Regions from separate parts of the Tardiphaga sp. 619_E2_N8_4 genome, predicted to be linked through region 3. Evidence: predicted binding sites of a transcription regulator. Region 3 holds the regulator's gene; each other region holds the start of a gene.
The links. Region 3 encodes LexA, which represses DNA repair genes until DNA is damaged. Its sites were predicted from a motif close to TGTTCNNNNTGTGTTCNG; they were not measured.

Region 1 (10,725 bases), 720 kb from region 3:
CTGCTGGTGCTGCCGTCGCATGTGGTCGATCTCACCATCGGACTGTTCTTCATTGCCATGGTGCCGCTGCGCCACTGGCTGGCGCGGCGCTCCTTCACCATCAGCCTGTGGCAACTCGCACTTGGCGGCGCGATCATTGGCTATCTGACCGGCATCGTCGTCTCCAGCGGCCCACTCAGCGTGCCGCTGTTTCTGTTTTACGGCCTCGCCAAGGGCGCCTTCCTCGCCACCGAAGCCGCGAGTTCGCTCGGCCTGTATCTCAGCAAGTCTGTCACCTTCCAGCGGTTTGGCGCGCTCGATCTCGACGTGCTTGTGAAAGGCCTGATCGCCGGCGCCTCGCTGATGGCCGGCGCATTCATCGCCAAGCGCTACGTACTGAAGCTGAGCGTCGAGACGTTCCGCCTGGTCATGGACGGGATCATGCTTCTGGCTGGCGCAAGCATGGTGCTGTCAGGCATGGCGCTGATCTAGGGCGTGGACTCACAAATCGCGGTAAGTATGTCCGCTACCCCGCGAGTTGCAGGCTCAAACAGGACATCGACTCGGGTCCGAAAAGCGCCAACAGGAGATTTCCAAACGGCGGGCCGCTGGAAACTGGCGCTGTTTAAAGTTGTATCGATTACTTACAAGTACGTACGACTGATGTTCATAGATGGCGATCAGCCAGCAACAGGTATTAGTATCTCGCGAATCCGCATTTCCAACGTGCGCAGTGCAACATAATCCTTTGCCTCGCCGCGTACAGTAAAGCCAATATTTCCAACCTATTATTAAGGTTCGTCATCCACGCTGAAATCCGGAATTTCATTTGTTTCATTTGTAACGACTACTGGACGCTTCATGCGCGCGTTCTATGGAAGACTGGCCCGGCTGCCAGGATTTTCATTGGTGGTGCTCGGCGTCTTCTTTGCGACGTCGATCATCGTTGTGTTTTTGGTGGATCTGCAGGCGCGCCATCATGCGGCGCTTTCTGAGGCAAGAAAGGCAGCACTGAACATCGCCGAGATTCTCGCCGAACACACGGCGCTGACCTTTGAGGGGATCGATCGAACACTGCTCGAAGCCGAGAGAATTCGCGAAGATAACCTTTCGGGAAAGTATGCAACGCCCGAAGCCGCAAATACCGCGTTGCGTCTTCTCAAGAAGGCCTCATCGATCGTCGTTGCCGTCGGCTGGACAGATGCAGCCGGTAACCTTCTGGCGCATTCCTACGATCGCACGCCGCCGCGAAGCAATATCTCCGACATGTTGCACTTCACCGCTCAACGCGATCAGGCCGATGGCCGGCTGTTTATTGCGCCCCCCTATCCCTCGGCTGTCACCGACAAATGGTTGACGGCGGCGTCGCGCCGGTTAAGCAACGCCGACGGCAGCTTTGCAGGGGTCGTAACTGCGCCGCTCGACCCGACACATTTCACGCAGGTCTATCGCGCGATCGATGTCGGCAAGGGCGGATCCGTGCTGTTGCTGCATCGCGCGGGCACGGGACGGGTTCTTGCGCGAGAGCCCGCGAGAAAAGGAGCCATCGGAAAATCTTTCGCGGATAGCCCGCTCGTCTCCGAATATCTGCCAAAATCGGAAGCGGGCACCTACGAGACGATAGGCGTTATCGACGGCATCGCGCGCCTCGCGGGGTACAAGGCCGTGCCCGGACTGCCGCTGGTCTTGGTCATCACATACGCCCGCAGTGAGGTGCTGGGACCATGGCGCCAGCACCTTTACATGGTGGGCCCGCTCGTCGCCATGATCGTTGCCGTCATCTTGTTCGGCACGTTTAGGATTTTGCGCCAGACGAATAGTCTTGCCGTGAAAACTAGGATTCTGGAACGAACGAACATGCAGTTCGATGCTGCCTTGAGCAACATGTCGCTAGGGCTCTGCCTGTTTGACGCGAACAAGAATCTGGTGGTTTCGAATGGCCGCTTCCGCGAGATGTACGGTTTCCCGGAAGAACTCGTCAGGCCCGGAACACCCTTGTCTCTCATGCTGCAGGCCCTCAAAGATCGCGGAAAGCACGATTTGTCCATCGAGGGGGATGTTCAGGAGATTCCGACGAAGCAAAGACAGATTTTTATGACTGCCGACGGTCGCGTGATTTTAATTCAACGCAGGTCGATTGCGGATGGCGGATGGGTCGCAACCCATGAAGACATCACCGAGCAGAAACGCGCACAGCGCTTGTTGACTGATAAAGCTGCTGAACTCGAGCGGATCAACATGCGCTTCGACGCCGCGATGAACAACATGTCGCAGGGTCTTTCGCTGTTTGATGGTGAGCAGAGGATCATTCTTTCAAATGCGCGCTATGCGGAAATCTATCACCTCAGCGAGGAACAGGTGAAGCCAGGGACTACGCTGCGGCAAATCATTGAATATCGCCGGGCGAAGAGAACAAATTGCGAAATGGCTGCGGATGTCCTTGTCGACGCCAAACTGAAACTGGAGAAAGAGGTCCAGGAGCTTGTCGACGGGCGCCTCATTTCGATGACGCGCCATCTGATGCCGACCGAAGGGTGGCTGGCGACTCATGAAGATGTCACGGCGCAAAAACACAGGGAGCAGTTGCTGGCCACGAAAGCCGTGGAGCTGGAGCAGACCAACGAACGCTTCGACATTGCGCTGAGCAACATGTCGCAGGGTCTCTGCATGTTCGACGGAGCGAAACGGCTCGTTGTCTGGAATGATCGTTATGCGGAACTATACCAGTTGCCTGCGGCTTTGTTGAAAGTCGGGACGCCTCATGAGGCTATCATCGCCGATCGCGTCTCCCGTGGCATTCTCAAGGGCGGGACGAGCGAACCAGCCATCAGGAAAAAGATAGCTGAATTGGGCCAGCACTCGACCGATTCAAGCTCGGCCAGGGTCGATGAATTTGCGGATGGGCGATTGATGCTCGTCACCCGACAGCCGATGAAAGACGGCGGTTGGGTTGCAACGCACGAAGATATCACCGAACGGCGACGCGCAGAGGCCGAGATCGTTCATCTGGCGCGTCACGATGCGCTCACGGGACTTGCCAACCGAACACTGTTTACCGAGAAACTTGAGGAGGCGAGCCAGCGTCTTAGCCGCCATGACGATGGCTTTGCCGTGGTCATGCTCGACCTCGATAGATTCAAGACCGTCAACGACACGCTGGGACATCCTGCTGGGGATCGTTTGCTTGTTGAGTTCGCACAACGACTGAAATCGTCGACTCGCGAAACCGATGTGCTAGCCCGCCTTGGCGGTGACGAGTTTGCGATCATCCAGGACGGCGGCCCCAATCCGCAGGAGGGTGCAATCGTGCTTGCCCTCAGGATCATCGATGCCATTGCTCAGCCATTTGATCTCAACGGCCACCAAGCCAGCATCGGGATCAGCATTGGAATTGCCCTCGCTCCGGAACAGGGCGTCGATCCCGAGGACCTGTTGAGAAAAGCAGATCTCGCGCTCTACGACGCCAAGACGGGCGGGCGAAACGATTTCCGCCTGTTCCAGTCCGAAATGATCGAGGCTGCCCACTCGCAGAAGATATTGGCAAACGAACTGCGGGACGCGATCGCGCGAAATGAATTCGAAGTGCACTACCAGCCGGTGGTTGACGCCAAGACACGGCAGATCCGCGGCGCCGAGGCGCTGGTCCGCTGGCGACATCCGTCGAAAGGGCTCATCGCTCCCGATCAATTTATTCCGCTCGCGGAAGCGACGGGGCTGATCCTTCCTCTTGGCGAGTGGATCCTGCACCAGGCTTGCACGGATGCAGCGTCGTGGCCGGCTCACCTCAAGATCATGGTCAACATCTCTGCGGTTCAAGTCAGCAAGGGAAAGCTGCTCGACGTCATGCTGGATACTCTGATGGAGACGGGTCTTTCGCCTGAACGGCTGGAGTTGGAAATTACGGAGACGGCTCTTCTTGAGAACGCGACGGCGCATCTGGGGACGATACGGCAGCTGAAGAATCTCGGCATCTCCATAGCGCTCGATGATTTTGGCACTGGTTATTCAACGGCGAGTTATTTGACCAATTTCCCGTTCGACAGGATCAAGATCGACAAATCCTTCGCACAAGGCGCTCCCGATCGCCGCGATTGCGCAGCGGTAGTGTCCTCGGTGCTTGCGCTGGCCCATGGTCTTGGCATCGCAACGACGGCGGAGGGTGTCGAGACCGAAGAGCAATTTGAATATCTGCAGGCTGCAGGCGTAGACCTCGTCCAGGGCTTTCTGTTCGGTCGGCCCGTCCCGCTCTCCGAATTCGACCTCGATGCCGCAGTTTCATTTGGAAATGGTGCTGCTGACGGCGAGTTGTGCGCAGAGGTCATCACCGCAGGGAGATGACCGCCGCCACCGGTGGCCTCCCCCAAACGCAAATCGGCCACCCTGAGGCGGCCGATCGCAGTCCTGAAAATCTGAGCTACCCGCGGCTTAGTAGCCGTATCCGTAGCTTGAGCCGAAGTTGAAACCGCGATTGCAGGTCGAGCAGCCCTGCTGCACCGGTGCGTAATAGACCTGCGCCGGAGCGACCATCTGCACACGCTGCTGCGTGGCGTATTGCGCCGGAATGCGCTCGTAATCGACACGCGCAGGCGCAACCATCACGGTCTTCGGGACCATCACCGTCTCGTACTGCGCCGGCGTGCGGCGCGCGACGGTGCGGCCGGGAGCGACCATCACCGTCTCTTCGACCGTACGATACTGCGGCGGCACCACCTGCTGCTGATAGCAAGTCTGGCACGGCGGCGGTGGCGCGTAGCAATTATAGCAGCCAGCCGAGGCAACACCGGGCATCGCCATTCCGGCGACAGTGGCGAACAGCGCAGCAGCAATCAATTTTGTCATGATGAGACCCCGTGGCGAGCTTGTTTGAAATGGGTTCGTATCGCTTTGATGCGCGACACTCAGCCAAGCACCACCACCGGTCAACGCGGTCCTGATATTTACCTTGATGAACGTGCTTAAGATTTGATGACGGCAACATATGAGGATGCCAAGGCAGGCACATTGCGCTGCGTTCGGATTCACAGCCCAGCGCAGCGTGAGATCAACCGGTCCCTGCGGACTATCTTAATAACCGTCGCGGGGCAGCCCGAAGAGTTGCTCGAACACACTCGGTTGGCGAACCACCCATTGGCCCGGTTCGCCCGTTCTCAGATCCCGCACATAACGCGGCGGCGCTTCCACATAATAAAGCGGCGGCGGCGCGCGAATGCCGGTATCCATCGTGATGGGATAGCGCGCGGTGCCGGCACGATAGCGCGCATCGCGGTAGTCAGAGGCAAGTACCGGCGTCGCCAGCGTCGCCGCACCCAGCACGATCATCAAAATACGCACCGCACACCTCACGCTGACGTCACTGCGGTGAGGCTATCGGGCGGAGGTTAATGAAGGATTCGTCGCATGGCAGTTCCACGCGAGCTCCTGCGCGGAACAAATTGGACTCGCGAAGCGCTGGACTGCGGCTCAGCTCGTTGGTCGAGCAGCCTCGATTGCTCACCACTGCTGCTCGCGGCGCGTCTACCGAGCGTAAGCAATCGCCAAGTTGAACAGGACCACTGCAGAGGCTGCACCTCCGGCATCGCCGCGGCAAAGGCGATCCAGGCCGACATTGCCGACCAGTTCTCGCGCGTCGGAATTTTGGCAACCAAATAGACCTTGCCCATGTGCCGGTCGATGCGTCCCACCCGGCGAGGCTGGCGAACCCTTCGAGAAGAAACTTGCAAATGCCCCGTTCAACCGCGTAGACCAAGAGAACAAACCAAAAACACCCACAGTCGCGATTCCTTCCGCCAATGGCCAAAAACCTCCTCTCCTTCGTCTGCCAGAATTGCGGTGCCGCCTATAACAAGTGGCAGGGCAAGTGCGACGCCTGCGGCGAGTGGAATTCGCTGGCCGAGGAGGACACCACCGGCGTCACCACGATTCCGGTCAGCGCGCGCTCCAAGCGCAAGGGGCGCACCTTCAATCTCGAAAGCCTGACCGGCCAGAGCAACGATGCGCCGCGCATTGCCTCGGGGATGGGCGAGCTCGACCGCGTCACGGGCGGCGGTTTCGTGCGCGGCTCGGTGCTCTTGATCGGCGGCGATCCCGGCATCGGTAAATCGACCTTGCTGACGCAGGCCACCAGCCTGATGGCGCGGGCCGGCCATCGCGTGGTTTACATCTCCGGCGAAGAAGCCGTGGCACAGGTGCGGCTGCGCGCGTCGCGGTTGGGCCTTGCAGACGCCTCGGTGCAGCTCGCGTCCGAGACCTCGGTCGAAGATATCGTCGCCACGCTGTCCGAAGGCAGGGTGCCGCGGCTGATCGTGATCGACTCGATCCAGACCATGTGGACCGACACCGTGGAATCCGCGCCGGGCACAGTGACTCAGGTCCGCGCCTCGGCGCAGGCGCTCATTCGCTTCGCCAAGAAATCCGGAGCCACCATCATCCTGGTCGGCCATGTCACCAAGGACGGCCAGATCGCCGGGCCCCGTGTGGTCGAGCATATGGTCGATGCCGTGATGTCGTTCGAGGGCGAAGGCTCGCAGCAGTTCCGCATCCTGCGCGCCGTGAAGAACCGCTTCGGCCCAACCGACGAGATCGGCGTGTTCGAGATGACCGGGCTTGGCCTGCGCGAGGTCTCCAACCCGTCCGAACTGTTCCTGTCCGATCGCGACCTCGGCTCGCCGGGCACCGCCGTCTTCGCCGGCATGGAGGGCACCCGCCCGGTGCTGGTGGAACTGCAGGCTCTGGTTGCGCCGACGACTTTGGGCACGCCGCGCCGCGCCGTGGTGGGCTGGGATTCATCCCGGCTGTCCATGGTGCTGGCCGTGCTGGAAGCCCATTGCGGGGTCAAGCTGTCGGGCTACGACGTCTATTTCAATGTCGCCGGCGGATTGCGCATCAACGAGCCCGCCGCCGACATGGCCGCGGCCGCGGCACTGGTGTCGTCGCTGTGCAATGCGCCGCTGCCCACCGACGCCGTCTATTTCGGCGAAATCTCGCTGTCCGGCGCCGTGCGCCCGGTGGCGCAGACCTCGGCGCGGCTGAAAGAGGCGGCAAAACTCGGCTTCGGCCGCGCAGTACTGCCGGAATCGGCGCGCGGCGACCCCGGCGGCGATGCCGGACTGTCGCTGAATACCATCGGCGGCCTGACCTCGCTGGTCGCCGATATCGCTGCGCGCGGCGTCAAACCCACGCGCGACAACAGCAAAAGCACAGATGCCGAGAAAAATACCGCACCGGTGCGATTCAAGCGCCAGGACGGCTGACAGCGACGTGACCTGCGCTGCCGCGGCCGCTATAGAATGCGCGCGCGACAGACTGCGCAGATGTGCAACACGCTCCGTTAAGGCACTCTGCCGAAAGCGGAACAATGGTGTGATCAGGTGTGCTCTTGCGGCCGATAGCGGTTTTCCGGCCTTGCGAGACGTGCCATATCACCGTCACCTGAAGCGGCAGCCTGTGCCGATTCGCGGTTTCTGATTCACGAGCGGACCTGACCAGCCGATGCCGATCACGATTCTCGACCTTGTCCTGCTCGGCGTCATGCTGATCTCCGGCCTGCTGGCCATGGTCCGCGGCTTCATGCGCGAGATCCTGTCGATCGCGGCCTGGGGCGCGGCGGCGCTGGTCACCCTGTTTGCTTTCCAGAAACTGCTCCCGACCGCTAAAACTTATTTCAACAACGATACCGTCGCCAGCATCGTGGTGGTGGCCGGCGTGTTCATCGGCACGCTGATCGTGGTCTCGATCATCACCGTCCGCATCTCCGATATGATCCTGGATTCGCGCATCGGCGCGCTGGACCGCACGCTCGGCTTCCTGTTCGGCCTCGCCCGCGGCCTCCTGATCGTGGTCGTCGCCTTCCTGTTCTTCTCCTGGCTGGTACCGGACAAGCAGCGTCCGGACTGGGTCACGGGTGCAAAATCGCGCGTCGTTCTGCAGGGAACCGGCGATTGGCTGATGGCACTCTTGCCGGATGACCCTGAAAACACCATCTTGAAGAGGTTCAAGAAAAACAAACCCGATGAGGATACGACCGACGCCGAGCCCGCAGCGCCCGGCGCCGCGGATGGCTATTCCAAACCTGCCCGCGACAGCCTGAAAAAGCTGATCGATGGCAAACCGGCGGGACGCTAGGCGTTCTTAGTTTCTCGCGACACCTGAAAGGCGCGATGGATCCGATGCAGAGCCCTTCCGACGACGCGAGCACCACCATGCGAAATCCCGATCTAGACGGCGACATGCTCCGCGAAAAATGCGGTGTATTTGGTATCTACGGCCATCCCGATGCGGCGGCGATCACCGCGCTCGGTCTCCACGCCCTCCAGCATCGCGGCCAGGAAGCGGCCGGCATCGTCGCCTTCGACGGCAAGCGCTTCCATTCCGAACGTCGCCTCGGCCTCGTCGGCGACACCTTCTCCCGCCGCGAAGTGATCGAGCGCCTGCCCGGCACCGCCGCCGTCGGCCACACCCGCTACTCCACCACGGGCGAAACCATTCTCCGCAACGTCCAGCCGCTATTCGCCGAACTCAATGCCGGCGGTTTTGCAGTAGCCCATAACGGCAACCTCACCAACGGTCTGACCCTGCGCCGCGAGCTCGTGAAGAACGGCGCGATGATGCAGTCGACGACCGACACCGAGGTCATCCTGCACCTCGTCGCGCATTCCAAGCGCAACCGTTTCATCGACCGCTATATTGAAGCACTCCGCGCCATCGAAGGCGCCTATGCGCTGGTGTCGCTGACCAACAAGAAGCTGGTCGGCGCCCGTGATCCGCTCGGCATCCGCCCGCTGGTGCTGGGTGAACTTGACGGCTCGCCGATCCTCGCCTCGGAAACCTGCGCGCTCGACATCATCGGCGCCAAGTACATTCGCGACATCGAGCCTGGCGAAGTCATCGTGTTCGACGAGAACGGCGCGCAGAGCCACAAGCCGTTCGCGCCGCAAGCGCCGCGCCCCTGCATCTTCGAATATATCTATTTCGCACGTCCGGACTCGATCGTCGGCGGACGTTCGGTCTACGACACCCGCAAGGCAATGGGCGAACAGCTCGCCCGCGAGACCCATGTGGAAGCCGACGTGATCGTGCCGGTGCCGGACTCCGGCGTGCCTGCCGCGATCGGCTACTCCCGCGCTTCGGGCGTGCCGTTCGAACTCGGCATCATCCGTAATCACTATGTCGGCCGCACCTTCATCCAGCCGACCCAGAGCGTGCGCGAACTCGGCGTGCGCATGAAACATTCGGCCAACCGCGCCGCCATCGAAGGCAAGCGCATTGTGCTGATCGACGACAGTCTGGTGCGCGGCACCACCTCGAAGAAGATCGTCAAGATGATGCGCGACGCCGGCGCCAGGGAAGTCCACTTCCGTATTGCGTCGCCGCCGATCACCCATCCCGACTATTACGGCATCGACACGCCGGACCGCGCGGGTCTTTTGGCCGCCACGCACACGCTGGAAGAAATGCGCGACCTGATCGGCGCGGACTCGCTGGCCTTCGTCTCGGTCGACGGCATCTACCGCGCCATGGGCGAACCCGGCCGCGATCCCGCCCATCCGAAATTCGCCGACCACTGCTTCACCGGCGACTATCCGACCCCGCTCACCGACATGAGCGAGATCGATGCCCCGCGGCAGCTCTCGCTGCTGGCCGAGGCGAGCTGATCGCAGTCTTATCGGGTGTCATCCCCGCGAAAGCGGGGACCCATAGCCACGATCTAATTTGTTTGGCTCTGGATTAGACACAACCACCTTTCCGCATCATAACCCTCCCGTGTATGGATCCCCGCCTTCGCGGGGAGGACGCCTGAGATTTATGAGCCGCGCCATGACCCTTCCCCTCGCCTCCCGCATCGCCCTCGTCACCGGCGCCTCGCGCGGCATCGGCTATGCCACCGCGCTGGCGCTGGCCAAGGCCGGCGCGCACATCGTCGCCGTGGCCCGCACCCAGGGTGGCCTTGAAGAACTCGACGACGCGATCCGTGCCGAGGGCGGCAGCGCCACGCTGGTGCCGCTGAACATCACCGATCTCGACGGCCTGTCGCGCCTCGGCGCTGCTTTGCATGAGCGCCACGGTAAGCTCGACATTCTGGTCGGCAATGCCGGCGTCGCAGGCCCCTCGTCGCCGCTCGGCCATATCGAGCTGAAGGCCTGGAACGACACCATGGCCACCAACCTCACGGCCAACTTCCAGCTGATCCGCTGCATGGAGCCACTGCTGCAGCAGTCCGATGCGGGCCGCGCCGTGTTCGTCACATCCGGCACCGCCAGCAAGGCCTCTGCCTATCGCGGCCCCTATGCCGTCTCCAAGGCTGCGCTGGAAACATTGGTCCGGGTCTGGGCCAACGAGACCGCGACCACGAATATCCGCGTCAACCTGTTCAATCCCGGCCCCGTGCGCACGCATATGCGCGCCATTGTGATGCCCGGCGAGGATCCCGAGACGCTCAACACGCCGGCGCAAGTTGCCGAGACCATCGTGCCGCTCTGCCTGCCGTCATGGACGGAGACGGGCAAGTTCGTTGATTACAAGACCGGCAAGGTGATGGGCTTTCATCCGCCGGCGTAAGCACCGTAGGGCGAGTTAGCGAAGCGTAACCCGCCGACTCATCATGTGGGCGGCGGATTACGCCTACGGCTAATCCGCCCTACACACCGCGCCGCAAGATTGACTCTGCATCACGACGGTACTTCACTCCCTCCCAAGCGGGACAACCCGCACCGACAATCAGGGAGGTCGTCATGGCGTCGCCAACTCATC
Region 2 (10,725 bases), 3.0 Mb from region 3:
GCGGCTGCACCAATGGATGTTCGCGACCCGGTGGGGTCGCCAGATGCTCGGCCAGCCCGGCGGCACGGCGGGCATCGACGACGCGTTCCTGCGGCTGTTCGCGCCCGGGATCGGCGCCGAGATCATGGGCGCCAGGAAGTTCGGTCCTCCCACATGGCATGAGGATCCGGACTGGAAAGGCTGGTGGGGTCCCAACCCGCCGTTCCATACGCCGGTCTTCGTCCTCACCCATCATCCGCGCGCATCGATTGAAATGGAGGGCGGCACGGTGTTCCACTTCATCGATGCTTCGCCTGCCGAGGCCCTTGAGACGGCCCGCGAGGCTGCGGCCGGCAAGGACGTGCGCATCGGCGGAGGTCCCACCACGATCCGCGACTTCCTTGCCGCCGGGCTCGTCGATCACATGCACATCGTGGTGGTTCCGATCCTGCTCGGCCGCGGCGTGCGCCTGTGGGATGGCGTGGAGGGTCTTGAGAAGGACTACGAGATCGAGACGACATCCTCTCCCGGCGGGGTCGCACACATGACATTCGCTCGAAAGCACCAACCGCTATGAGAAACGGCGCCAGAAACCGATCCCAAAATGCCATGTCGTCGAACTGCCGAAGGCGTTCGGTAACGGCGCGATCCACGACATGAGGAACCGATGGTCCGTTTGGCGTAGGGGAGTGCCGAGACCACCAGATCGATGATGACCGTTTCGTTGCAGTCTGCGATCGCAATATTCGGAAAGCACCTCAGGTCGCGCCGGGGCAGGCTCGGGAGGCCGGGGCTGGCTGGCGCGATGCCCGGAAACTGCAATGTTGCAATGCGGTATTGAACTGTGCAATGCAGCAAAAAAAGTCTAGGCTCCTCGTTCAATCCTACGAGGAGATTAACAGTGAAGATGACCTTATCGATCGCCGTCGCGGCCGTGATCTCGATTGCGGGTGGCTGCGCCGGCTTCGCTGCGGAGTTGCCGACCTATGGATCGGCGGGTTTGCCGATATCGGCGGTGCAGGTTCGCGTGCTGGGAGCTGCGAACGTCCAGGAACAGTCGGCGGCGCCAACCTCCACGGCGTCTCTGCATCAGCTGAGAGTTCTGGCACCGCGGACGGAAATGACGACCGCGACGGCACCAACCCGGACCGAAACCGCTCGCTCACTTCGTTGACCGGCACCTCGTACCGATATCGCCGCGTCTTTCATTTTCGAAAGGGCTTCGCGTGCACATCAGGGCGGTGCCGCACCTCTCCCCGCCGGGGAGAGGTCGCCGCGTCTTCGCGGCGGTGAGGGGGCTCAGGACAGACGGGCGATCCATCTGCTCAATGTTACCAATCCCGTGATATCTCTATCAGACGAGAGGTTCGCGATGACCTCGACAGCTAAAAAACCCGACTAACAAAGGGCGCGAAAAAGCGGGCGATGACGGCCGGCAAAAAGGCCGGGACAACACGCGCGACAAAGCGCAACACCCGCCTGACCCTGGAGCTGCTGGAAACGGCGCGTCACATGCACGCCGGCGGTGCTCTGACAGACGTTGCCCGCGACAAGATCACGATGCGTCACCTCGGCGGTGCCGCCACTCTTGCAGATCGGGTGAACTGACGGGCGCGGATATCAAGGCGCTTCGCGAGTAGGCCAATCTCAGCCAGGCGGTGTTTGCAAGCTCCTGAAGCTGACAGTCGGCTATGTCTCCAGGCTCGAACGCGGCACGGAAGCCCGAAAGGACCGACGCTCGTGCTGCTCGATGTCATCCGCCGCAAAGGCTTTGAGGCGATTCTTTAGATTGCGATAAGAGCCGTGAGTTGCCAGCGCCGCACGCGGCGCAACCGGGTTAAGAACGGTGCACGCTGCACTGCGTTCCCGGGGGAAATGAGGCGATGTTGTGGGCGGCGTGCGCAGGCACTCGAGGAGGCTCGGTGAGATTATCGCCGGATAATGGGTGCGATTCGATCCTCCCGCTTGACTCCCCATTCGCAAATCTCGACGCTAATGCAACCTTAAGTTAGGGAGGGGATATGGAAGAAGGCACTGAGTTGATCCGGGTTCGTTTCGATGGGGGATTGGCGAACACCGGGCAATTGCATTTTTACGAGTATAGCAGGTCACAATATGCGATGGCGCGTTTCATCGCTACGGTCGAGCACTTTCGAAGAACCAATCGAGTGGTATCCAAAATCACTCTTGAGTCAAACGTTGAGGCGGTTGTTCGTAGCCCGCAGCGCGGCTCCTTCATCGAAGACATAATCGTGTCAGGTGTTAAACAAGGGATGGCTGCTGCCATCTCGTTACCCTTATCCGCGCTAATTTCTTACGTCTGGCAAATGCTTCTTCCTAGAACGGAGAAAGCCGACGAGATAGTGAAAGAACTAGCAAAGATAAGAACTGCCGAGAGCAATCAGCTGTCTCTTGAGAAAGAGCGCACTAAGCAGCGCCGAATAGATTTGGATGAATTGCGGCTATGGAAAGAAATAGGCGATGGCGAAAGAGCCAATACGAAAGATGCTTTAGATCTTCTAAGATGGTCCCTTCAATCCTCTAATACAGCAGTGCCTAGGATCGCTTCGCGAAAAGAATTAGAACAGGCCGCGAGCGAGATCTCAGCCGAGCAAGAGCGTGAGCGGGAGTTTGAGGCGCACGACCCCGCGCTCCAGCAGATCGACGAAAGCACGATGAATAAGTTGACATCGCGCCTAAGGCCAATGATCCAGGAAATTGGACTACCCTTGCGACGTTCAGCAGACCGGATGAGCATCGGTGGGGGCAGCGAAGCGAGTGTCTACGCAGAACTAAATCCTCAAGTAATTGCGGCCATTCAAGATAAGAAAAGCGAGAGCGAAGTATCGCTGATTACTGGAAGAATAAAGAGTTACGATCGTGACGGTGGTGTAGGAAAGATAGAGTCGGTCGAACTTCCCAGAGTTCTAAATTTTGTAGTTCCTCGACGCGATAGAGATCGTCTTCGCGATCAGATTCTGGAGGCAATGAAGCGAGACAATGTTTCAATAGTTTGCCGTCGAATAATAGATAAGAGTGGCCTCCCAACGTCTCTAATATTAGTTTCGGTGCTGTTGCCAGATCTTCTCGCGGGCGATGATGATTTTGAAGAGTAGTAAGGGAGGCGTGGCTTCCCACGCGCGGAGGTGAGTAAGAACACATTGATCAGAAATTGGTAAATACGAGTTCAGTTTTCTGATTTCCAGAACACTCCAGCTCTCCCTTCCGTCTCTGACGGAAGAAGCCTGCCGTCGACGAGGGGTCTGTCGCGGCCGATCCATTGAACGGTTTCATCTATAGCCCATACTTCGTCGGGGGTCGGGTCGGGTGCGAAGTAGTGGCAATAAATAATCTCCAGACCAGATTCTCCGCGGTCGAACCTCTTGGCAGTCTCGATTATCTTTTCATATCTGCGCTGCTCAATGCTGTCTGCTCCCAGGGCTTCGAACCCCACGTGAACCACGCCGGATACATTGGAAGGTAGCTGATCGTTAGCTTCGGAAAGTTTTTTCATTATGTCGCGGGCTTTCTTGCCGACGGCGTCGTCCGAAAGGCTGGTCCATCGACAAACAACCGCGGAGCCCATTTCTTTAATGAAGTGCGGGTTCTCTGTGAATTTAATTTCCATCATAGAAAGCATGCTGTCGGCTCGTTGGTACGCGCCGGTCAAGAGCTCCGTAAATCGCGGGCTTGGATGTAGAAGATAATTGTCTTGAAGAGCTGTTTGGATCGGCTCCAAATCGAGACTTTCCATGGACCCGTCAGCGATTCTGTCGTCCCAAAAGTGGGCTCGCAGCGGACGTCGGAGAAACTTCTCAGCACGTTGTAGTAAGTAGTCGTCTGGTACCTCCTTCAGCTCTACCTTAAAGTTGACGTTCATCAATATGTTGCGTTTTTCGCGCACCATTGTGAGGCATGGGCGCCTCCAAAGGTCTCGCATACGTTGCCGTTCACCCTCGGCATATTCCCCTGCTTCCATTCGCTTGCACTCAACGGCCCAAGACTTCCCTTCAAGCTCTACGTCTAGGTCATGAGACCTTTGTTGGCCGGGCTTCTCTGGCCTGAAAGTGACTTTCCCACCCGCATTGGCGTAAGCGGCGGCAACCAGTATCTCAAAAAGTGGTCCGTTCGGCTGCGCCTTAGCATCAGTGATCACGCGCCTAGCACGATCGGCAAAGCCATCAATTTTTTCTAGCTGATCGAGACTTCGGCCTATCGCTACAAAGATTGGGATAATCCTGCAGCCGTAGATGATCTCGTAATTCCATGGGTGGTCGGTGAACGCTTCGGCTAGAAAAAGGTACCATCCGAAGAGGTCTCGATCATCAAAGTACTTACCTTTCCCCGATGGGTCGGCAGCTTCTCCGACAAGGCTTCTATAAAATTGTTTTGCTACTTCGGCTCTGCGGGCTTCCCAATCGTCCGCCGTTATGAACGTTTTGAAGTACTCGACGGCTTTCTTTGAATCGGGAGAGGCCCCGTACATTGGAGCCTCACCCTCGCGCAAGTGAAACAAATCGGAGGGGAGGCTGATTTTCGACAAGGCAATAAATCTCCGGCTCGCTTAAGTGAGCGGTATAAAAAGCAGTACTTCAAGTCGAAATCTAATGACTTTGCGGCTGTTCAATCAGAGTACTGGTCGAGCCAATCCTTTCGTGTTCGCCAAGTGGCAAAGTTGGAGTTGGTGTCGCGGGCGACGTCCCGTCGCCCCAAACGCAAAAACGGCCGGATCTCGCGATCCGGCCGTTCTGTATTTGAAAACTTAAAGTCCGATCGAAGGGATCAGGCCGCGACGGCTGCGGTCTCGGCCTTCTTCTTTTCGATGGCGCGCTTGAGCAGCACGGCCTTCTGCGACAGCTCGCTCTCGCGGGCCTTGATCAGATACGCATCGAAGCCACCGCGGTGGTCGACCGACTTCACGGCATTTGCCGACACGCGCAGGCGCACGCCGCGGCCGAGCACGTCGGACAGGAAGGTCACATTGACCAGGTTCGGCAGAAACCGGCGCTTGGTCTTGATGTTCGAATGGCTCACCTTGTGGCCCACCTGGGGGCCCTTCAGTGTCAGTTCACAGCGCCGAGACATGGCGAAAATCCTCTGTCATCCCCGCAGCTAAAAGGCGAAGAGCCCAAAGCCGGGCAGGGGGTCAAAAATCACGTCCATTTCAGGAGTGGCGGACGTATAGGGGGCTTGGCCGCGATCGTCAAGATATCCGGCCAGCGAAAGTCGCGGCAAAACCGGCAAAAGCCTGCGCATTCGGCGGCTGTATAGCCCGGCCTACGCGCGGAAACCACATGGAATCTGGCGCGGTTCCCATCATATAAACGACGTATTCGGGCCGGAAACAGGTCGCTCCAGCCCAATTGAGCGATGCGGCCCTGCGCCTTTGGCCGGGGATCGCCGACCAGGTGATATCAGCAAGTGAGCCTTCGCACGCCCCGCTTTGTGACCCGACCGGTGACCACCCCGCGGACCGCCGCGCTTGCAAGAGTGCGATTTGCGGGCTTTGGCGTGCGTTTCGCCGTCGCCGCGGGCCTGATGCTGCCGGTTTTGCCGGTGGAGGCCTCGGCGCAGGCGCAAGGCCAGATCCAAAGCCAGACGCAAGGCCAAGCGCCGGCCGCCGTGCCGGTTCAGGCCCCCGCGCAGGCGGTGTTGGCGGGCGGCAAGCTGGAAGCCAAGTATGAAGCCAGCCTCGCCGGCATCGCGGTGGGCAAGGGCCAGTGGGCCATCGACATCAATGAAGACCAGTATTCCGCGACCGCCAGTGGCGGCACCGCCGGTTTGCTGAAAGCATTTGCCGGCGGCTCGGGCTCCGGCCAGTCCACCGGCCGCGTGGTCGCGGGCGCGCTGGTGCCGTCGAATTATCAGGCCGTTACCACCTCCGCGAAGAAGTCCGAGACGATCAAGATGCTGATCACGCCGGGCTATGTGAAGGAATTCTCCATCGAGCCGGAGCCGCCGCTCGATCCCGAGAAGATTCCGATCACCGATGCGCATCGCCGCAACGTGATCGATCCGATGACCGGCTCGCTGATGCGCGTCGGTGGCAGCGGCGAATTGCTGACGCCGGATTCGTGCCGCACCGGCGCGTCGATCTTCGATGGCCGCATGCGCTACGATCTCAAGCTCGACTACAAGCGGATGGAAAGCGTGAAGGCCGAGAAGGGCTATCGCGGGCCTGCCATCGTCTGCGCCGTCTATTTCACCCCGATCGCCGGCTATGTGCCCGACCGCGCCGCCATCAAATATCTTGCCGCCCAGCGCAATATCGAAGTGACCCTGGTGCCGATCGCCGGAACCCGCGTGCTGGTGCCGTATCGCATGGTGGTGCCGACCCCGCTTGGCGTCGCCATGCTGGAAGCCACCGAATTCGTCACCACCCCCGCGCCGGCCAAGGCCGTGGCGAAGACGAACTGAGAGAACGAGGCAAGTTCTAAAGGAGGCGGCTCCACACACCGGCCTCATCCTGAGGAGCCGCGCCCTTGCGCGGCGTCTCGAAGGATGGTGACAGGTCTTGGCCCCGCCAGCTCATGGTTCGAGACGCGCGAAGCCGCGCTCCTCACCATGAGGGACCGAGACGGGACGCTGCCGCAATGATGCCGCAAGACAAAGTGCGCCATCGCAGCATCGTCGCAAACGCGCCGCAGGATTTGCGCAGGATCCCGGCTTGACTCAAAGCCGGTTCGGAGTCCGTGCGCTGTTCATAACTTCGGGGATTTGTCGGCCCTTGTTGCGCTGTCACAAACTTGATCTAGTCAGTCTCGGAGAATGTCAGCGCGAGATGTTGGGGTGATGCGGCCATGGAGGTGCCGAGTCACCGATTCGGGCCGCTTTCGTTCCGGACTCGTTCCAAACCATCAAAAAGCGCGGCTCTGAAGCGTCGTAACCTGTCTCGGTCTTGACAGTCGGCGACGCGGAAATATCTGAAAAACATGGCCTTTTTGTCTTCTCCGCCCACGCTGTCCAACGGCAGGGCCCCCGGCGCCGGCGTCACCGCAGTGCTCGGCCCCACCAATACCGGCAAGACCCATCTCGCTATCGAGCGCATGCTCGCGCATTCGTCGGGCATCATCGGCCTGCCGCTGCGCCTGCTGGCGCGCGAGGTCTATAATAAAATTTTGGACCGCGTCGGCCCTGAAGCCGTGGCGCTGATCACCGGCGAAGAGAAGATCAAGCCCGCCAAGCCGCGCTACTGGGTGTCGACCGTCGAGGCGATGCCGCGGGATCTCGACGTGTCATTTCTGGCCGTCGATGAAATCCAGATCGCGGCAGATCTGGAGCGCGGTCACGTCTTTACGGATCGCATCCTGCATCGCCGCGGCCGCGACGAGACGCTGCTGCTTGGCGCCGCGACCATGCGCCCGATCATCGAGCGTCTGCTGCCCGGCGCCAGCATCGTCACACGGCCGCGTTTGTCGCATCTGGAATTCGCTGGCGATCGCAAGATCACGCGGCAGCCGCGCAGGACAGCGATTGTCGCGTTTTCCGCGGACGAAGTTTACGCCATCGCCGAACTGATCAAGCGCCAGCACGGCGGCGCTGCAGTCGTGTTGGGCTCGCTGTCGCCGCGCACGCGCAACGCGCAGGTCGCGATGTTCCAGAATGGTGACGTTGACTACTTAGTGGCAACCGACGCGGTCGGAATGGGCCTCAATCTCGACGTCGATCACGTCGCCTTTGCCAGCGATCGCAAATATGACGGCTACCAATTCCGCCGCCTGACGCCGTCGGAATTCGCGCAGATCGCCGGCCGCGCCGGCCGCGCGACACGCAACGGTACCTTCGGCACCACAGGCCGCTGCGAGCCGTTCGAGCCCGAACTCGTCAATCAGCTGCAGAACCACATCTTCGAGCCGGTGAAGGTGCTGCAATGGCGCAATTCGAAGCTGGATTTCTCCTCGATTGCCTCGCTGCAGGTGTCATTGGCGGAGGTGCCGCACCACGAGGCGCTGACCCGTGCGCCGATCGCCGAAGACCTGCGCGTGCTCGATCATGCCGTCCGTGACGTCGACGTGCGCGAAATGGCGCAGGGCAAGGCCGCCGTTGAGAAACTGTGGGATGCGTGCCAGATTCCAGATTACCGCCGCATCGCGCCCGCTGCACACGCAGAGCTGGTAGTCACTATCTTCAACTTCCTGATGCAGCGTGGGCGCATCCCCGATGCCTGGTTTGGCGCGCAAATCGCGCAAGCGGACCGAACTGATGGCGATATCGACACGTTATCGGGCCGAATCGCGCAAATCCGGACCTGGACATTCGTGGCAAATCGTCCCGATTGGCTCTCAGATCCGGATCATTGGCAGGGAATTTCGCGCGAATTGGAAAATAAACTGTCAGATGCCCTTCATGAGAGGCTCACTGAGCGTTTCGTTGATCGTCGTACCAGTGTATTGATGCGCCGCTTGCGGGAAAACACGATGCTGAATACTGAAATTGGTAAGACGGGCGAAGTGATCGTAGAGGGCCATGTGATTGGCCGTCTCGACGGGTTTACATTTTTGCCCGATGCGGCCGAGGCTGGCTCGGATGCGAAGGCCTTGCAGGCCACGGCGCTGAAGGCGCTGGCCGGCGAGATCGACGCGCGCGCCGAGAAACTCGGCAACGCGCCGGACGATCAGTTCGTGCTCGCCTCCGACGGCACCATGCGCTGGACCGGCGATGCGGTGGCCCGTCTGGTCGCAGCCGACGATGTGCTGCATCCCCGTCTCCGCATCATCGCCGATGAGCGCCTCTCCGGCGCGCCGCGCGATGCGGTTCAGGCCCGCCTCGATCTCTGGCTGAAGACGCATATCGAGAAGCTGCTCGGGCCGCTGTTCGATCTCACCAAGGCCGAAGACATCACCGGTATCGCACGCGGCATCGCGTTCCAGCTCACCGAAGCACTCGGCGTGCTGGAACGGCAGAAGATCGCGACCGAGATGAAGGATCTCGATCAGCCGTCGCGCGCGACCTTGCGCAAATACGGCGTGCGGTTCGGCGCCTATCATATCTATATCCCCGGCCTGCTGAAGCCTGCGGGGCGTTCGCTCGCGGCGCTGCTCTGGGCGCTGAAGCAGGACAATGTCGATATGTCGGCGCTGTCGAGTGCACAGCATCTCGCAGGGTCGGGCCGTACATCCTTCCCGGTCGACAAGCTGCTCGATCGCGATGCCTATCGCGTGCTCGGCTATCGCCAGTGCGGCGAGCGCGCGGTGCGCGTCGATATTCTCGAACGTCTGGCCGATCTGATCCGTCCAGCTCTCGCGTGGCGTGAAGCGTCACCGGGCGAGAAGCCCGCGGGCGCCTTTGATGGTCGCCACTTCGTGGTGACGCAGGCGATGACCTCGCTCACCGGCTCGGCCGGCGAAGATTTCGCCTCGATCCTGCGTGCCCTGGGCTATCGCATGGAGAAGAAGGCGCCGCTGCCGCCGGCACCGCCGAAGCCGGTCGCTGCGACGACGCCGATCGAGGTCAAGGCTGACGACAATACGGGCGATCAGCCCGACGCCCTGGTGGGACTTGCCGAGTCCGACAAGCCCGGTGAGGACAATGTCATTGCGGTCGAGGCTGCCGCTGAGGCGGCCGAAACCGCCGAGATTGCGACTGCCGAGACAGCCGCCGATGCAACTGCTGATGCAGCTCCGGTTGAAGAAGCGGCCGCGGTGCCGTCAGCATCGCTGTTGCCTGAAGTCGCGCTGGTGCCCAGCACCGCGCCTGAAGCTGCGCCTGTTGAAGAGACGGCTTCCGTCGAAGCGCAGCCGGAGCCCGCTGCGGCCATTGTCGAAACCGGGACTGCTGCCGAGACCGCACCTGCTGCAGTGGCCGATGCTGCTGCGCCTGCCGAGGGCGACGTCGCTGCGGTTCCTGCCGTCGCTGCCGAGCCCGAACTGGTCGAAGTCTGGCGTCCGGGTGGCCGTTCGGAAGAGCGCCGTCCGCCGCGCCACGACCGCAACCGCCACCATCGCAACACCAACGCCCCGCAGGGCGCTGCGCAGTCGGCTCCCGCCGAAGGCGCCGTGGCCGATGGCGAGAAGCGCGAGCGGCATGACCGCGGAGGTCAGGGCCGCCGCGATCGCAACAATAACAACGAGTTCCGTCGTCCGCGCAGCGATGCGCCGGCCGCCGCGGCCTCTGCCGAAGGTGCGCCGAACCGCGACAACCGTGGCAATCGCGGTCCACGCGACAGCAAGCCGGGCGAGGGTGGCCGTCCGCCGCGTGAGCGCGAACGCTTCCAGGGCAAGGGCAAAGGCCCCTTCAAGGGCGGCGACAAGGGCCGTGAGGGCCGTGGCAACGACCGCGGCGGCGCGACCCGCCCATTCGCCACATCGGCCGCACCGCGCGAACGGGACCGTCCGATCGATCCGAACTCCCCCTTCGCGAAACTCGCCGCGCTCAAGGAGCAGCTCAGCGGCCGCAAGGATTGATACAGGTCATGTGAGGCGGCGCCGTGCCGCCATTTGGTGGTGTGCTGATTGGAGCGCCAGCGTCTTGATAAATGGCTGTGGCACGCGCGGGTGGTCAAAGCCCGCACCAGTGCCGTTGCGTTGGTGGAAGGCGGCAAGGTCCGCATCAATGGCGAGCGCGAGAAATCGCCAGGCCATGGTGTGAAGATCGGCGACGTGCTCACGGTGGCGCTGGATCGCACCGTGCGGGTGATGAAGGTCGAGGGCTTCTCGGAACGGCGTGGCGATGCCACTGCGGCGCGCGTGCTCTATACCGATTTGCAACACCTTCCGGAGTAACTATCTAGGCTAGATGCCGCGTCCA
Region 3 (10,725 bases):
TTCATCGCGTCACGCCCTATGGCGTTCTCGCCAATCTTTTGGCGATGCCGGTGGTCTCGGCGTTGGTGATGCCGGCCGGCATTCTCGGTTTGGTGGCCATGCCGTTCGGCTTTGACGGTGTGTTCTGGCGGCTGATGGATGTCGGCATCCAGTGGATGATCGTGGTCACGCAATGGGTCGCAGCCTTGCCCGGCGCCATCGGCCGGATGCCGGCCTTCGGCACCGGACCGCTGATATCAGCCAGTATCGGCATCATCGTGCTCGGATTGCTGCGCACGCCGTTGCGCTTCGCGGGGGCTGGCGTGCTGGTGCTCTCGATTGTATGGGCATTGCTGGTGAAGCAGCCGGATGTGCTGATCTCGGGTGATGGTCGCAGCGTCGCGGTACGGGGCAGGGACGGGCATCTCCACGTGATGCGCAGCGCCAAGGATACATTTTTGCTGAAAGAGTGGCTTGCCGGCGATGCCGATGCACGCCTGCCGACCGATGCCTCAGTCGGCCACGGCGTGTCCTGCGACCGCGACGGGTGCATCACGGCGCTGGCCGATGGCGCTTTGGTGGCGCTGGTTCTACAGCCGGATGCTTTCACAGATGATTGCGAGAAAGCGGCGCTGATCGTCACGACGAGACAATCGCCGAGGGATTGCAAGGCGCTGGTGATCGATCAGGATCGCTTGCAACGAAATGGCGCGGTGAGCCTGCAGCGAACTGCCAACGGCTTTACCATCGATGCCGTGCGCCCGCCTGGCCTGGACCGCCCGTGGTCGCGCGCTATCCCCGATGAGCCCCAGCACGATCTGATCCAGGACAGTCGCACGCCGCAAAATCGGCCGGTGGATGCGACGCCGGCGGAAACCGATCTTCAACCCGAAGATCAGTAATCCGCCGAGGCCACAGCCTCAGTAGCGACGATACAGGCCAATCAGCTTGCCCTGAATGCGCACCCGGTTAGGCGGCAGGATGCGGACCTCGTAGGCGTCGTTCGCTGGCTCCAGCGCGATCGACGCGCCGCGGCGGCGGAAGCGCTTCAGCGTGGCTTCCTCGTCGTCGATCAGGGCCACCACGATGTCGCCGGTGTCGGCGCTCTCGTTGCGCTGGATCAGCACGGTGTCGCCGTCGAGAATGCCGGCGTCCTGCATGGAATCGCCGCGCACTTCGAGCGCGTAATGTTCGCCGGAGCCGAGCATGTCCGCGGGCATGCTGATGGTGTGGCTGCGGGTCTGCAGCGCCTCGATCGGCGTACCTGCCGCGATCCGGCCCATGACCGGGATAGCAACCGTGCGGCCATTGTCATCATCGCCGCTGTTGCTGGCGATGCTGGCGGCCGAACGCACCTTGCCAAGCGTGCCTTCGATGACGCTGGGCGTGAAGCCGCGGCGCCCGGTGCCGCCGGTGACCGGCGCGCCGAGCTCTGGCAGCTTGATGACTTCGATGGCACGGGCGCGGTTGGGCAGACGGCGTATGAAGCCGCGTTCTTCCAGCGCCGTGATCAGACGATGGATGCCGGACTTCGAGCGCAGGTCGAGCGCATCCTTCATCTCGTCGAAGGAGGGCGGGACGCCGGCTTCCTTCAACCGTTGATCGATGAATCGCAGGAGTTCGTATTGTTTGCGCGTGAGCATCTGAAGCCATCCTCAGTTGACGGTGTCGGCCGCCGCGTGCGTTTCAAAGGGCCTTCGAACGTGAGCCTCAATCCAGAGACGATCGTTCGAAGATCGGTTGCGCGAGTTCGGGCACTCTCAAACTACTCAAAGCCACAGAATCTCGAAACAAATCATGAACGAACACTATATGTTCCATATGTGTTCTGCAATGCTTAATTTGCCGTCAACAGAATGCGCGTTGAGGGAGGTTTGAGGAGGCTGTTCCTCACCAGTCGTCGACCCTCGACGGACATGGAAAATGCTTCCCGGTCGCTTGGTCTACGCAGACGTCATGCGCCCAACGGGCGGCGGCGGGGTCGTGGAGCCGGTGGCCAGCGAGCGCTGAACCATGATCGTGTCGGCCCAGCGGCCGGAGCGATAGGCGACGCCGGGCAGCAAGCCGACGCGGGCAAAGCCGAAGCTCTCATGCAAGCCGAGCGAGGCCGTGTTGTCGGCATCGATATAGCCGATGATCTGCCGGAAGCCGGCCGCCGCGCAGACGTCGATGAGTTCGCGCATCAACAGGCGGCCGATGCCCCGGCCGACATGACCGTGGTGGATATAGATCGAATGCTTGACCGTGTAGCGATAGGCCGGTCGCTTGCGGAACAGCACCACATAGGCATAGCCGACGACCTCGCCGCCTTGCGTGGCGACGAGGTGCGGGAACCGTTTGCTGCGCAGGTTCTTGCGCCGGTCTCTGAGATCGTCGGGCTGCGGCGTGTCGGCGTCGCTGACGCCTTCCTCGACGCCTTGCCGGATGTGCCGGCGATAGATCGCCAGCATGGCATCGACGTCGGTGTCGCGTGATGGTCGGATGACGACCGGCTGTTCGAGTTCCGTTGGCAAATCAGGCTCCTTACGTGCTCCCTATTCGGAGACCACGTAAGTGTAAAGTCGGATCCGGCCATTGGCGTCGACCTTGCGGTAGATGCCTTGGATCTCGACGTCGAAGCCCGGGAATGTGTTGAAGCAGGTCTCGAACATCCTGAGATAATCGATCATCGGCTTTGACCGTTCGGTGAGCCGTTCTCCGGGGACGATCGTGGCGATGCCGGGCGGGTAGACCACGAACGGCGTCGTCGCGACGCGCCCGAAGATCTCATCGATCGGGAGGTAATCGACGTCGTTGCGCACCAGACAGCGCGCGGCATCATGGGGTGACATGGCAATCTCCGGCAGATGGTCAGCGGAGAATTGCCTGGTCTGAAGTTCGCTCACATTGGCCTCGCGGAAGAACCGGTGCATGTCGCCGCATAGATCCCGCAGGCGTATGCCCGCGTAACGCGCGGGCCTGCGCCGTGCGAATTCCGGGATGACGTCTTCCAGCAACGCGTTGTCGTCATGAAACTTCTTGAAGGCGACAAGGCCCGATATCAGCGTGCCGGCCTTGCTGGCCTCCACGCCGGGCGTCAGCAGGAAGAGCAGCGAGTTAAGGTCGTTCTTCTCCGGCACGATGCGATTTTCGCGCAGGAACTGCGCGACCACGGGCGCGGGGATGCCGTGTTCCGCATAGCCGCCGGTGGTGCGGTCGAAGCCGGGTGTCAGTACCGTCAGCTTGTTGGGATCGGTCATGGCGAAGCCGGCGACCATTCCGGGAAAGCCGTGCCAGGCAGCCTCAGGGGCGAGCTGCCAATAGGACGGATTGGTGGCGAGCTGGTCAGTGCCGATGCTTTCCCACGGCACATTGTGAACAGCGCCTTCGCTGGCTGCGTCGGGAATTGCGACGCGCTCGGGCACGAAGGGTTCGAAGAACCAGCGACGCTCGGCGCGGGTTTCCTTCTCCTCGAATTCGCGGCGGACGGCGCGCATCTTCTTGCGCAGTTCGATGCCCAGCCGGATCGTGTCGTCCCACAACACTTCGCCAGAGCGGCCCTTCATCATCTGCGCGCCGACATCCAATGATGCGAACAGTGGATAGAATGGCGAGGTCGAGGCGTGCTGCATGAAGCTTTCGTTGAAGCGCCGATGCTCGACGCGGCGCTTCTGCCCGCGGATATGACGATCCTTCATGTGGATCTGCGACGCCTGCGAGAAGCTCGCGAGCTGCTTGTGGGTCGACTGCGTCGCGATGATGCCCGGCGAATCCGGGCCGAGCTCCTTGAGCCCCATGGCGAAGCGGCCGGCATAGAGCGGGTGGAATTTCATGAAACCCGCCCATGCTTCGTCGAACAGGATGTAATCGCAGAGATGGCCGATGCGCGCGATGATCATCTCGGCGCTGTAGATGGTGCCGTCATAGGTGCACTGTTCGACCACGGCGACGCGGAACGGGCGTGGACGCTTCCAGGCCTCGGGATCCGTGACCAGCGGATTGATACGGATGCGCTCGCGCAGCGCGTCCTCGTCGAGCGCATCCCAGTTCATCGGGCCGATCAGGCCCCAGGGATTGCGCGTCGTCGGCACATAGATCGGCACACCGCCTGAAATCATCAATGCGCCGTGCAGGGCCGCCTTGTGGTTGTTGCGATCGAACAGCACCAGATCGCCATCGGTGACCAGAGCCGATAGCGCGACCTTGTTGGAGGTCGAGGTGCCGTTGAGCACGAAATAGGTTTTCTCCGCCCCGAAGATCTGCGCGGCTTCCTTCTGCGCCTGCAAAGCAGGGCCCTCGTGAGTCAGCAGATCGCCGAGATCGAGCACCGAATTGTCGAGGTCGTCGCGAAACACGGCTTCGCCGAGATGTTCCATGAACACCCGCCCGATCGGGCTGCGGCTGTAGAACACGCCGCCATTGTGCCCGGGGCAGGTCCAGAGCTGGTTGCCTTCCTCGGCATAGTCGACCAGCGCGCCGAAGAACGGCGTCTTCAGCGTCTCGGCATATTGCTTCAACCGGCTGATCAGATTCTTGGCGATGAACGGCGGTGTTTCCTCCGACAGGAAGACATAGCCGTCGATGAAATCGAGCACCTCGACCGGGACGTCTTCAAACCGCTTGCGACGGATCAGCAGGATGATGGGGAAATCGAGGCCCCGTTTGCGCATCAGGTTGATCAGCGCCGCGGTCTTGCCTTCGAGGCCCTTCTTGCCCCAGTCGACCACCATGCAGCCGATCGCCGCGTCGGTCTGGACCGCGATCGTGGCGTCTTCGAGCTTGCGCGCCTTGACGACCTCGAAGCCGGAACGCTCGATCTCATCGACGATCTGATTGAGGCGAATGCCCTCGAGATCGTCGGCGTCGAATGTTGGCATCGCAAACAGGAAATTGAAGCGTTTGAAATAGTCCATTTGTGCACCGATCTTGTTTCGCAGCGATGTCTCGCTGCGTTACGTGACAATTCAGTGACTGAAGCCGCGTTAAGGTATCTCAGTCAGAAAAAAGCTCAGAGAACATGCCGCGCGGCGGAAGTTCCGGTGGCCCGGCATCCCATCGCGCATCTCGGCCTTTAGACAGGCAGTCGCATGATCGCGCAGGAATCACCAGCGGCGGCGGCGGGAGCGAATGGCTTGCGGATCAGAAGTCCTTCGGCGACAGCCAGATTTCCCAGCAGCGACGAGTCCTGTTTCATCACCGGCGTCGCCACCACGGTGCCGTCGGCGCGGGTTTCCAGACGCGTGCGCAGATAGTCCTCGCGCTGGTCGTTGGCGGCGAGGTCGCGGCCGAGCACCGCGGGTTCGAGCGCGTGAGCGACCTCGTTTCGGCCGGATAGCGCGCGCAGCAGCGGCACCATGAACAGGAAGCCGCAGACATAGGACGAGACGGGATTGCCGGGCAGGCCGATCACGCGCATGCCCTGGCGGCGTCCGTGCATCATCGGCTTGCCGGGCCGCATGGCGATGCGCCAGAACGCCATCTCGACGCCGGCATTGATCAGGGATTGCTGCACGAGGTCGTGGTCGCCGACCGACGCGCCGCCGGTGGTGATCAGCACGTCCGCCTTCAGATCGATCGCGCACTGAATGGCCGATGTGGTCGCCTCCAACGTGTCGACGGCGATGCCGAGATCGATCACCTCGGCGCCTTCAGCGCGGGCCAACGCACGCAGCGCGAAACCATTGGAGAGCACGATCTGGCCGGGGCCAGGGACCGCGCCGGGCATGACCAGTTCGTCGCCGGTGGCGAGCACGGCAACGACCGGCCGTCGCCGCACGGGCAGTGACGGATGGTTCATCCCGGCAGCAAGCGCCAGGTCGCGATCGGTAAGGCGGGTGCCGGCGCGCAACAGCACATCGCCTTCGTTGAAATCGACGCCAGCCGGGCGGATATGCTTGCCGGAAATCGCGGCCTCGTTGATCCCGACCATATCGCTATCGCGCGTGGTATCTTCCTGGATTACGACGGCGTCGGCGCCAGCGGGCAGCACGCCGCCGGTGAAGATTCGCAGGGCTTCGCCGGTCTGCAGCGGGCGGTCGAACGGCTTGCCTGCGGCGATCTCGCCGATCACGCGGAGCTTGGCGCCCAATGTCGCATCGGCGGCGCGCACCGCATAGCCGTCCATGGCCGACATGGGCTCCGGTGGCTGCGTGCGCAGCGAAGCGATGTCGCGGGCGAGCACGCGGTGGAACGCGTCTTCCAGCGGCACCATCTCCTCAGGCAGCGCATCGGCGCCCGCGAGAATCGCGGCCATGGCATCGGTAACCGGCATCAGGGCCATCGCGGGGATCTCCGGCAGTGTGGGCGCCCGTCATAGCGGAGAGCGGGAGCGGACGCAAAACCACCGGCGCTTTGGCAGGGCAGGGAAACACGGTAGACATCGGCGATCATGACCGACAACCACGCCGCAACCGCCGATGAAGCGCCTGTCTGGCGGGCAGATGTCGATGCGCTGGCGTTCCGGCCGTCCGGCCATCGCGGGCTATGCATGGTGCACCGTCATGCGTTCCGGACGCTGCTCCGGCGCTACCCGTCGCCGGAGGACTGCGCGGCCTATTTTCAAGACCACAGAGCGGTGTTCCAGGCGGCGGCTAGCGCCAAGCTCGTGCGTGCGTCGGTAGCGGCAGATGCGAACTTTCATCTGACCAGCCGCGATCTCGCCCGCGCGATGTAAAATTAACGGTCGCGCCGCCGGAGCAACTCGGCTAAATTGGCCCTCTATTTCGCGAGGATTCCGATGCAACAGACCCAGACCGCCCAGATCTCCGCCGTCACCACTGACGTTAATGTCGTCGTGCAGGCCGTTCTGGCCATGGCGCTCGGTCTGTTTATCGTCGGGGTGGTCGGTTTCTCGCATATCAGCGCGGTCCATAATGCGGCCCACGACACGCGTCACGCCAACGCATTCCCCTGCCACTGAGACATGTCCGTCTTCAGGTCGATCGTTTTCTCGGCAGCGCTGGCTGGCGTGATCACTGGCGCTGCCATCACCGGCGCCCAGATGGTCGGGACCATTCCCCTGATCCAGAAAAGCGAAGTTTATGAGCGCAAGGCGGAAGCTCCGGCTGCTGTTGCGCCGACGGCTGCCGCGCAGCCCGCCCATACGCACGACCATGGCGCCGCCGCCCATAGCCATGAGGCCGAATGGGAGCCCACCGAGGGCTTGCAACGCAATGCCTTCACCACCGGCGCCAATATCCTGACGGCCATCGGCTTCGCGTTGCTACTGGCCGGCATCTTCGCGCTGCGTGGCCGGGCCGTGAGCTGGCGGGAAGGGCTGTTCTGGGGTCTCGGCGGTTTCGTCGTCTTCACGGCGGCGCCCGGCCTCGGCCTGCCGCCGGAGCTGCCTGGAATGCCTGTCGCCGACCTCACACTGCGCCAGACCTGGTGGATCGGCACCGCCTGCGCCACCGCGGCGGGGCTCGGCCTGCTGGTCTTCCGCAAGGCGTCATGGGCTGCCATTTTAGGCCTCGGCCTGATCATCCTGCCGCATCTGATCGGCGCTCCACAGGCGCCCGCTGGTCATACGGATGTCCCCGAAGCGCTGTCGCACAGTTTCGTCGTTGCGGCGGTCCTGACCAGCCTGCTGTTCTGGGCACTGCTCGGCGTCCTCACCAGCATCGCCTTCCAGCGCATCTCGCGGACCTAAAGCCCGAGTGCCTTGAGCGCCTCGGCGACGGAAGTCGGCGAGGTGACGTGGACGGCCTGCAATCCGCAAGCGCGAGCGGCCTCGATATTGTCGGCAAGATCGTCGAAGAACACGATGCGGTCGGCGGGGATGCCGATTTCCGCGATGACGTGCTCATAGGATTTTGCATCGGGCTTGCGAAGCCCGATCGAGGACGACAGAAACACCGTGTCGAAGTGACTGAGCAGATCGGCATGGTGTTCCGAGAAATGCGTGACATGCGCGACATTGGTGTTTGAGAATGCGTAAAGCGGCCAGCGCTTCGCGGCATGCGCGAGGAGTTCGGCGATGCCCGGCATCTCCCCGACGAAGATCGCATTCCAGCCTTCGAGAAATTGTGCCGGCGTCAGATCGATACCGAGCGTGTCGTGCAGATGCGCAAAGAATGCGTCGTCGGAAATCTCGCCGCGCTCGTGTCGCATATAGACGTCGCCGCGCGCAAACCGGCTCACGATGTCGTCCGGTGTACACTGCGCGTAGTCCGACCAGACCTTCAGCACGCGCGTGAAATCGATATCCAGCACGACGCGGCCGAGATCAAATAGCAGGGCGTCTGCGGAATTTGGCGTAAGCGACATCGTCATCTGTATCTTTTGGCTCAACGATTGAACATGTGCGGCGCAGGTTAGCGGATGGTGGCAGAAAATCCTTGCCTCCGCGTGACAAACCGTCCCGATATTTCTGTTGCCTAGGCAACTAATTCGTGAGAGCCTTTCCAAAGAGGGCGCTACATAGAGCAGTCAACTGCCGCGCCCCGCAGGGAGAGAAACGATGGTGGACCGCTTGTGCGGGACAGCGATTGATGACGCGCGAGTAACGCGTGGTGGCCTAGCCGGTTACCGCGCCGAGATTGCCGTGAATGCGTCGCAGCAAGTCGATCAGTACCTCGCGTTCGCATTCATCCAGACAGGACAGCAGCTTTCGCTCGCGTTCCAGCGCGGTCACGATAACGGCGTCATGGGTCGTGCGACCCTTCGTGGTCAGCGTAATCGAATGGGTGCGTGCGTCGTCCGGGTCGGCATTGATGGCGACCAGGCCGCGTTCTTCCAGCATGGCAAGCGTGCGGCTGACCGGTCCCTTGTCGAAGCCGATGACGTGGCAGATGCGCGAGGCGGGAATGCCGGGCTCGATCGCCAGCAGCGACATGATGCGCCACTCGGTGACATTCACGCCAAAGCGCTTCTGATAGAGCGCGGTCGCGTTGCGCGAGAGCTTGTTCGCAATGAAGGTGATGAAGGCCGGCACATAGCGCTCAAGATCGAGCAACTGCCCGCCTTTGGACGCGGGCGCTCTCGCGGCAACAGTCCTGACATTGACCTTTGTCGCTTTCGCCTTGGCGGGCTTTCGAACCGTTTTTCCCGATCCATTCTTGCTCATGCACCACGATCCTGCCTGCCAGCATGACGTCGTCGAAATCGGCGAGATCACGTGGTCCTGAGGAATAGAGACACGCAGCCGCAATTGCCAACAAGAAAATATGGGAGATTCACATGGTTGCCACGGTCACGACGGCATCGCCCCACACCCCGCCGGTGCTGTCCTTTGGCGGAGCCTTGCCGAACGACGCATCGTCTCAGCCCGTCGTCCACCTCGACGTCGATCCCTTCGCCATGGACTTCTTCGCCGATCCTCACCCCACCCACGAGGTGCTGCGTGAAGCCGGGCCCGTGGTGTATCTCGACAAATGGAACGTCTACGCGGTCGCGCGCTATGCCGAAGTTCATGCAGTCCTGAACGATCCCACGACGTTCTGCTCGAGCCGCGGCGTGGGCCTCAGCGACTTCGCCAGGGAGAAGCCGTGGCGCCCGCAGAGCCTCATCCTCGAAGCCGACCCGCCGGCGCATACGCGCACGCGCGCGGTACTCAACAAGGTCCTGTCGCCCGCGGTGATGAAGCAGCTGCGTGACGGCTTCGCTGCGGCGGCCGATGCCAAGGTCGACGAACTGCTGGAGCGGCGCAGTTTCGACGCGGTCGCGGATCTTGCCGAAGCCTATCCACTCTCGGTGTTCCCCGATGCGATGGGACTGCAGAAGGAGGGCCGCGAAAACCTGCTGCCTTATGCCGGTCTTGTCTTCAACGCCTTCGGCCCGCCGAACCAGCTGCGCCAGGACGCCATCGAACGCTCGGCGCCGCATCAGGCCTATGTCGCCGCGCAATGCCAGCGCGACAATCTCGCGCCCGGCGGTTTCGGCGCCTGCATCCATGCGCGGGTCGACACCGGCGACATCACCGCCGACGAGGCGCCGCTGCTGGTGCGCTCATTGCTGTCGGCAGGGCTGGACACGACGGTGAACGGTATCGGCGCTGCCGTTTATTGCCTGGCGCGCTACCCGCAAGAATTCGCGCGGCTGCGCAGCGACCTGTCGCTGGCGCGCAATGCTTTCGAGGAGGCCGTGCGTTACGAAAGCCCGGTGCAGACCTTCTTCCGCACCACGACGCGCGACGTCGAGATCAGCGGTTGCCATGTCGGTGAGGGCGAGAAGGTGCTGATGTTCCTGGCCGCCGCCAACCGCGATCCGCGCCGCTGGGCCGATCCCGAACGCTACGACATCGCCCGCAAGACGTCCGGCCATGTCGGATTCGGCTCCGGCATCCATATGTGCGTCGGCCAGCTCGTGGCACGTCTGGAGGGTGAGGTGATGCTGTCCGCATTGGCGCGCAAGGTCGCATCGATCGAGATCACCGGCGAGGTCAAGCGCCGCTACAACAACACGCTGCGCGGGCTGGAGAGCCTGCCGGTTACCTTCACGCCTGCCTGAGGATCCTATGCCGAGCATTACGTTCATTCATCACGACACCCGTGCCGAGACAGTCCGCGCCAATGATGGCGATAGCGCCATGTATACGGCGCTGCTGCATGGCATCGACGGCATTACGGGCGAATGCGGCGGCGGCGCGGTCTGCGCCACCTGCCACGTCTATGTCGACGACAACTGGCTAGGCAAAGTTGGCGCAGTCGGTGCCGACGAGGATGAGTTGCTGGAAGGCGTCGCCAGTGAGCGGCTGCCGAACAGCCGCCTGTCGTGCCAGATCAAGATCACCGAGGCACTCGATGGCCTCGTGCTCCGGCTGCCGGAGCG

Region 1: radA (DNA repair protein RadA) is a predicted target of LexA. The motif match lies at 5,726-5,743, and genes of this name have one in related genera.
Region 2: AB8A23_RS07625 (helicase-related protein) is a predicted target of LexA. The motif match lies at 6,814-6,831, and genes of this name have one in related genera.

The regions. Positions count from the first base shown of each region.
Region 1 is NZ_JBPWQJ010000001.1:3,830,150-3,840,874, reverse strand. Features, by position in the region: gene AB8A23_RS18415 (sulfite exporter TauE/SafE family protein) at 1-471, shown strand, start outside; gene AB8A23_RS18410 (bifunctional diguanylate cyclase/phosphodiesterase) at 841-4,317, shown strand; gene AB8A23_RS18405 (hypothetical protein) at 4,405-4,767, opposite strand; gene AB8A23_RS18400 (hypothetical protein) at 5,044-5,310, opposite strand; gene AB8A23_RS18395 (hypothetical protein) at 5,377-5,628, shown strand; gene radA (DNA repair protein RadA) at 5,769-7,229, shown strand; gene AB8A23_RS18385 (CvpA family protein) at 7,468-8,100, shown strand; gene purF (amidophosphoribosyltransferase) at 8,136-9,629, shown strand; gene AB8A23_RS18375 (SDR family NAD(P)-dependent oxidoreductase) at 9,793-10,533, shown strand; gene AB8A23_RS18370 (hypothetical protein) at 10,707-10,725, shown strand, end outside.
Region 2 is NZ_JBPWQJ010000001.1:1,595,343-1,606,067, forward strand. Features, by position in the region: gene AB8A23_RS07590 (dihydrofolate reductase family protein) at 1-556, shown strand, start outside; gene AB8A23_RS07595 (hypothetical protein) at 887-1,153, shown strand; gene AB8A23_RS07600 (hypothetical protein) at 1,405-1,587, shown strand; gene AB8A23_RS07605 (hypothetical protein) at 2,001-3,095, shown strand; gene AB8A23_RS07610 (transposase) at 3,167-4,522, opposite strand; gene rpmB (50S ribosomal protein L28) at 4,762-5,064, opposite strand; gene AB8A23_RS07620 (DUF3108 domain-containing protein) at 5,491-6,396, shown strand; gene AB8A23_RS07625 (helicase-related protein) at 6,912-10,382, shown strand; gene AB8A23_RS07630 (RNA-binding S4 domain-containing protein) at 10,431-10,700, shown strand.
Region 3 is NZ_JBPWQJ010000001.1:4,552,169-4,562,893, reverse strand. Features, by position in the region: gene AB8A23_RS21955 (ComEC/Rec2 family competence protein) at 1-881, shown strand, start outside; gene lexA (transcriptional repressor LexA) at 900-1,622, opposite strand; gene AB8A23_RS21945 (GNAT family N-acetyltransferase) at 1,923-2,492, opposite strand; gene AB8A23_RS21940 (Orn/Lys/Arg decarboxylase N-terminal domain-containing protein) at 2,514-4,871, opposite strand; gene AB8A23_RS21935 (molybdopterin molybdotransferase MoeA) at 5,030-6,238, opposite strand; gene AB8A23_RS21930 (hypothetical protein) at 6,347-6,631, shown strand; gene AB8A23_RS21925 (CbtB domain-containing protein) at 6,695-6,877, shown strand; gene AB8A23_RS21920 (CbtA family protein) at 6,881-7,606, shown strand; gene AB8A23_RS21915 (HAD-IA family hydrolase) at 7,603-8,229, opposite strand; gene AB8A23_RS21910 (MarR family winged helix-turn-helix transcriptional regulator) at 8,474-9,022, opposite strand; gene AB8A23_RS21905 (cytochrome P450) at 9,256-10,404, shown strand; gene AB8A23_RS21900 (2Fe-2S iron-sulfur cluster-binding protein) at 10,412-10,725, shown strand, end outside.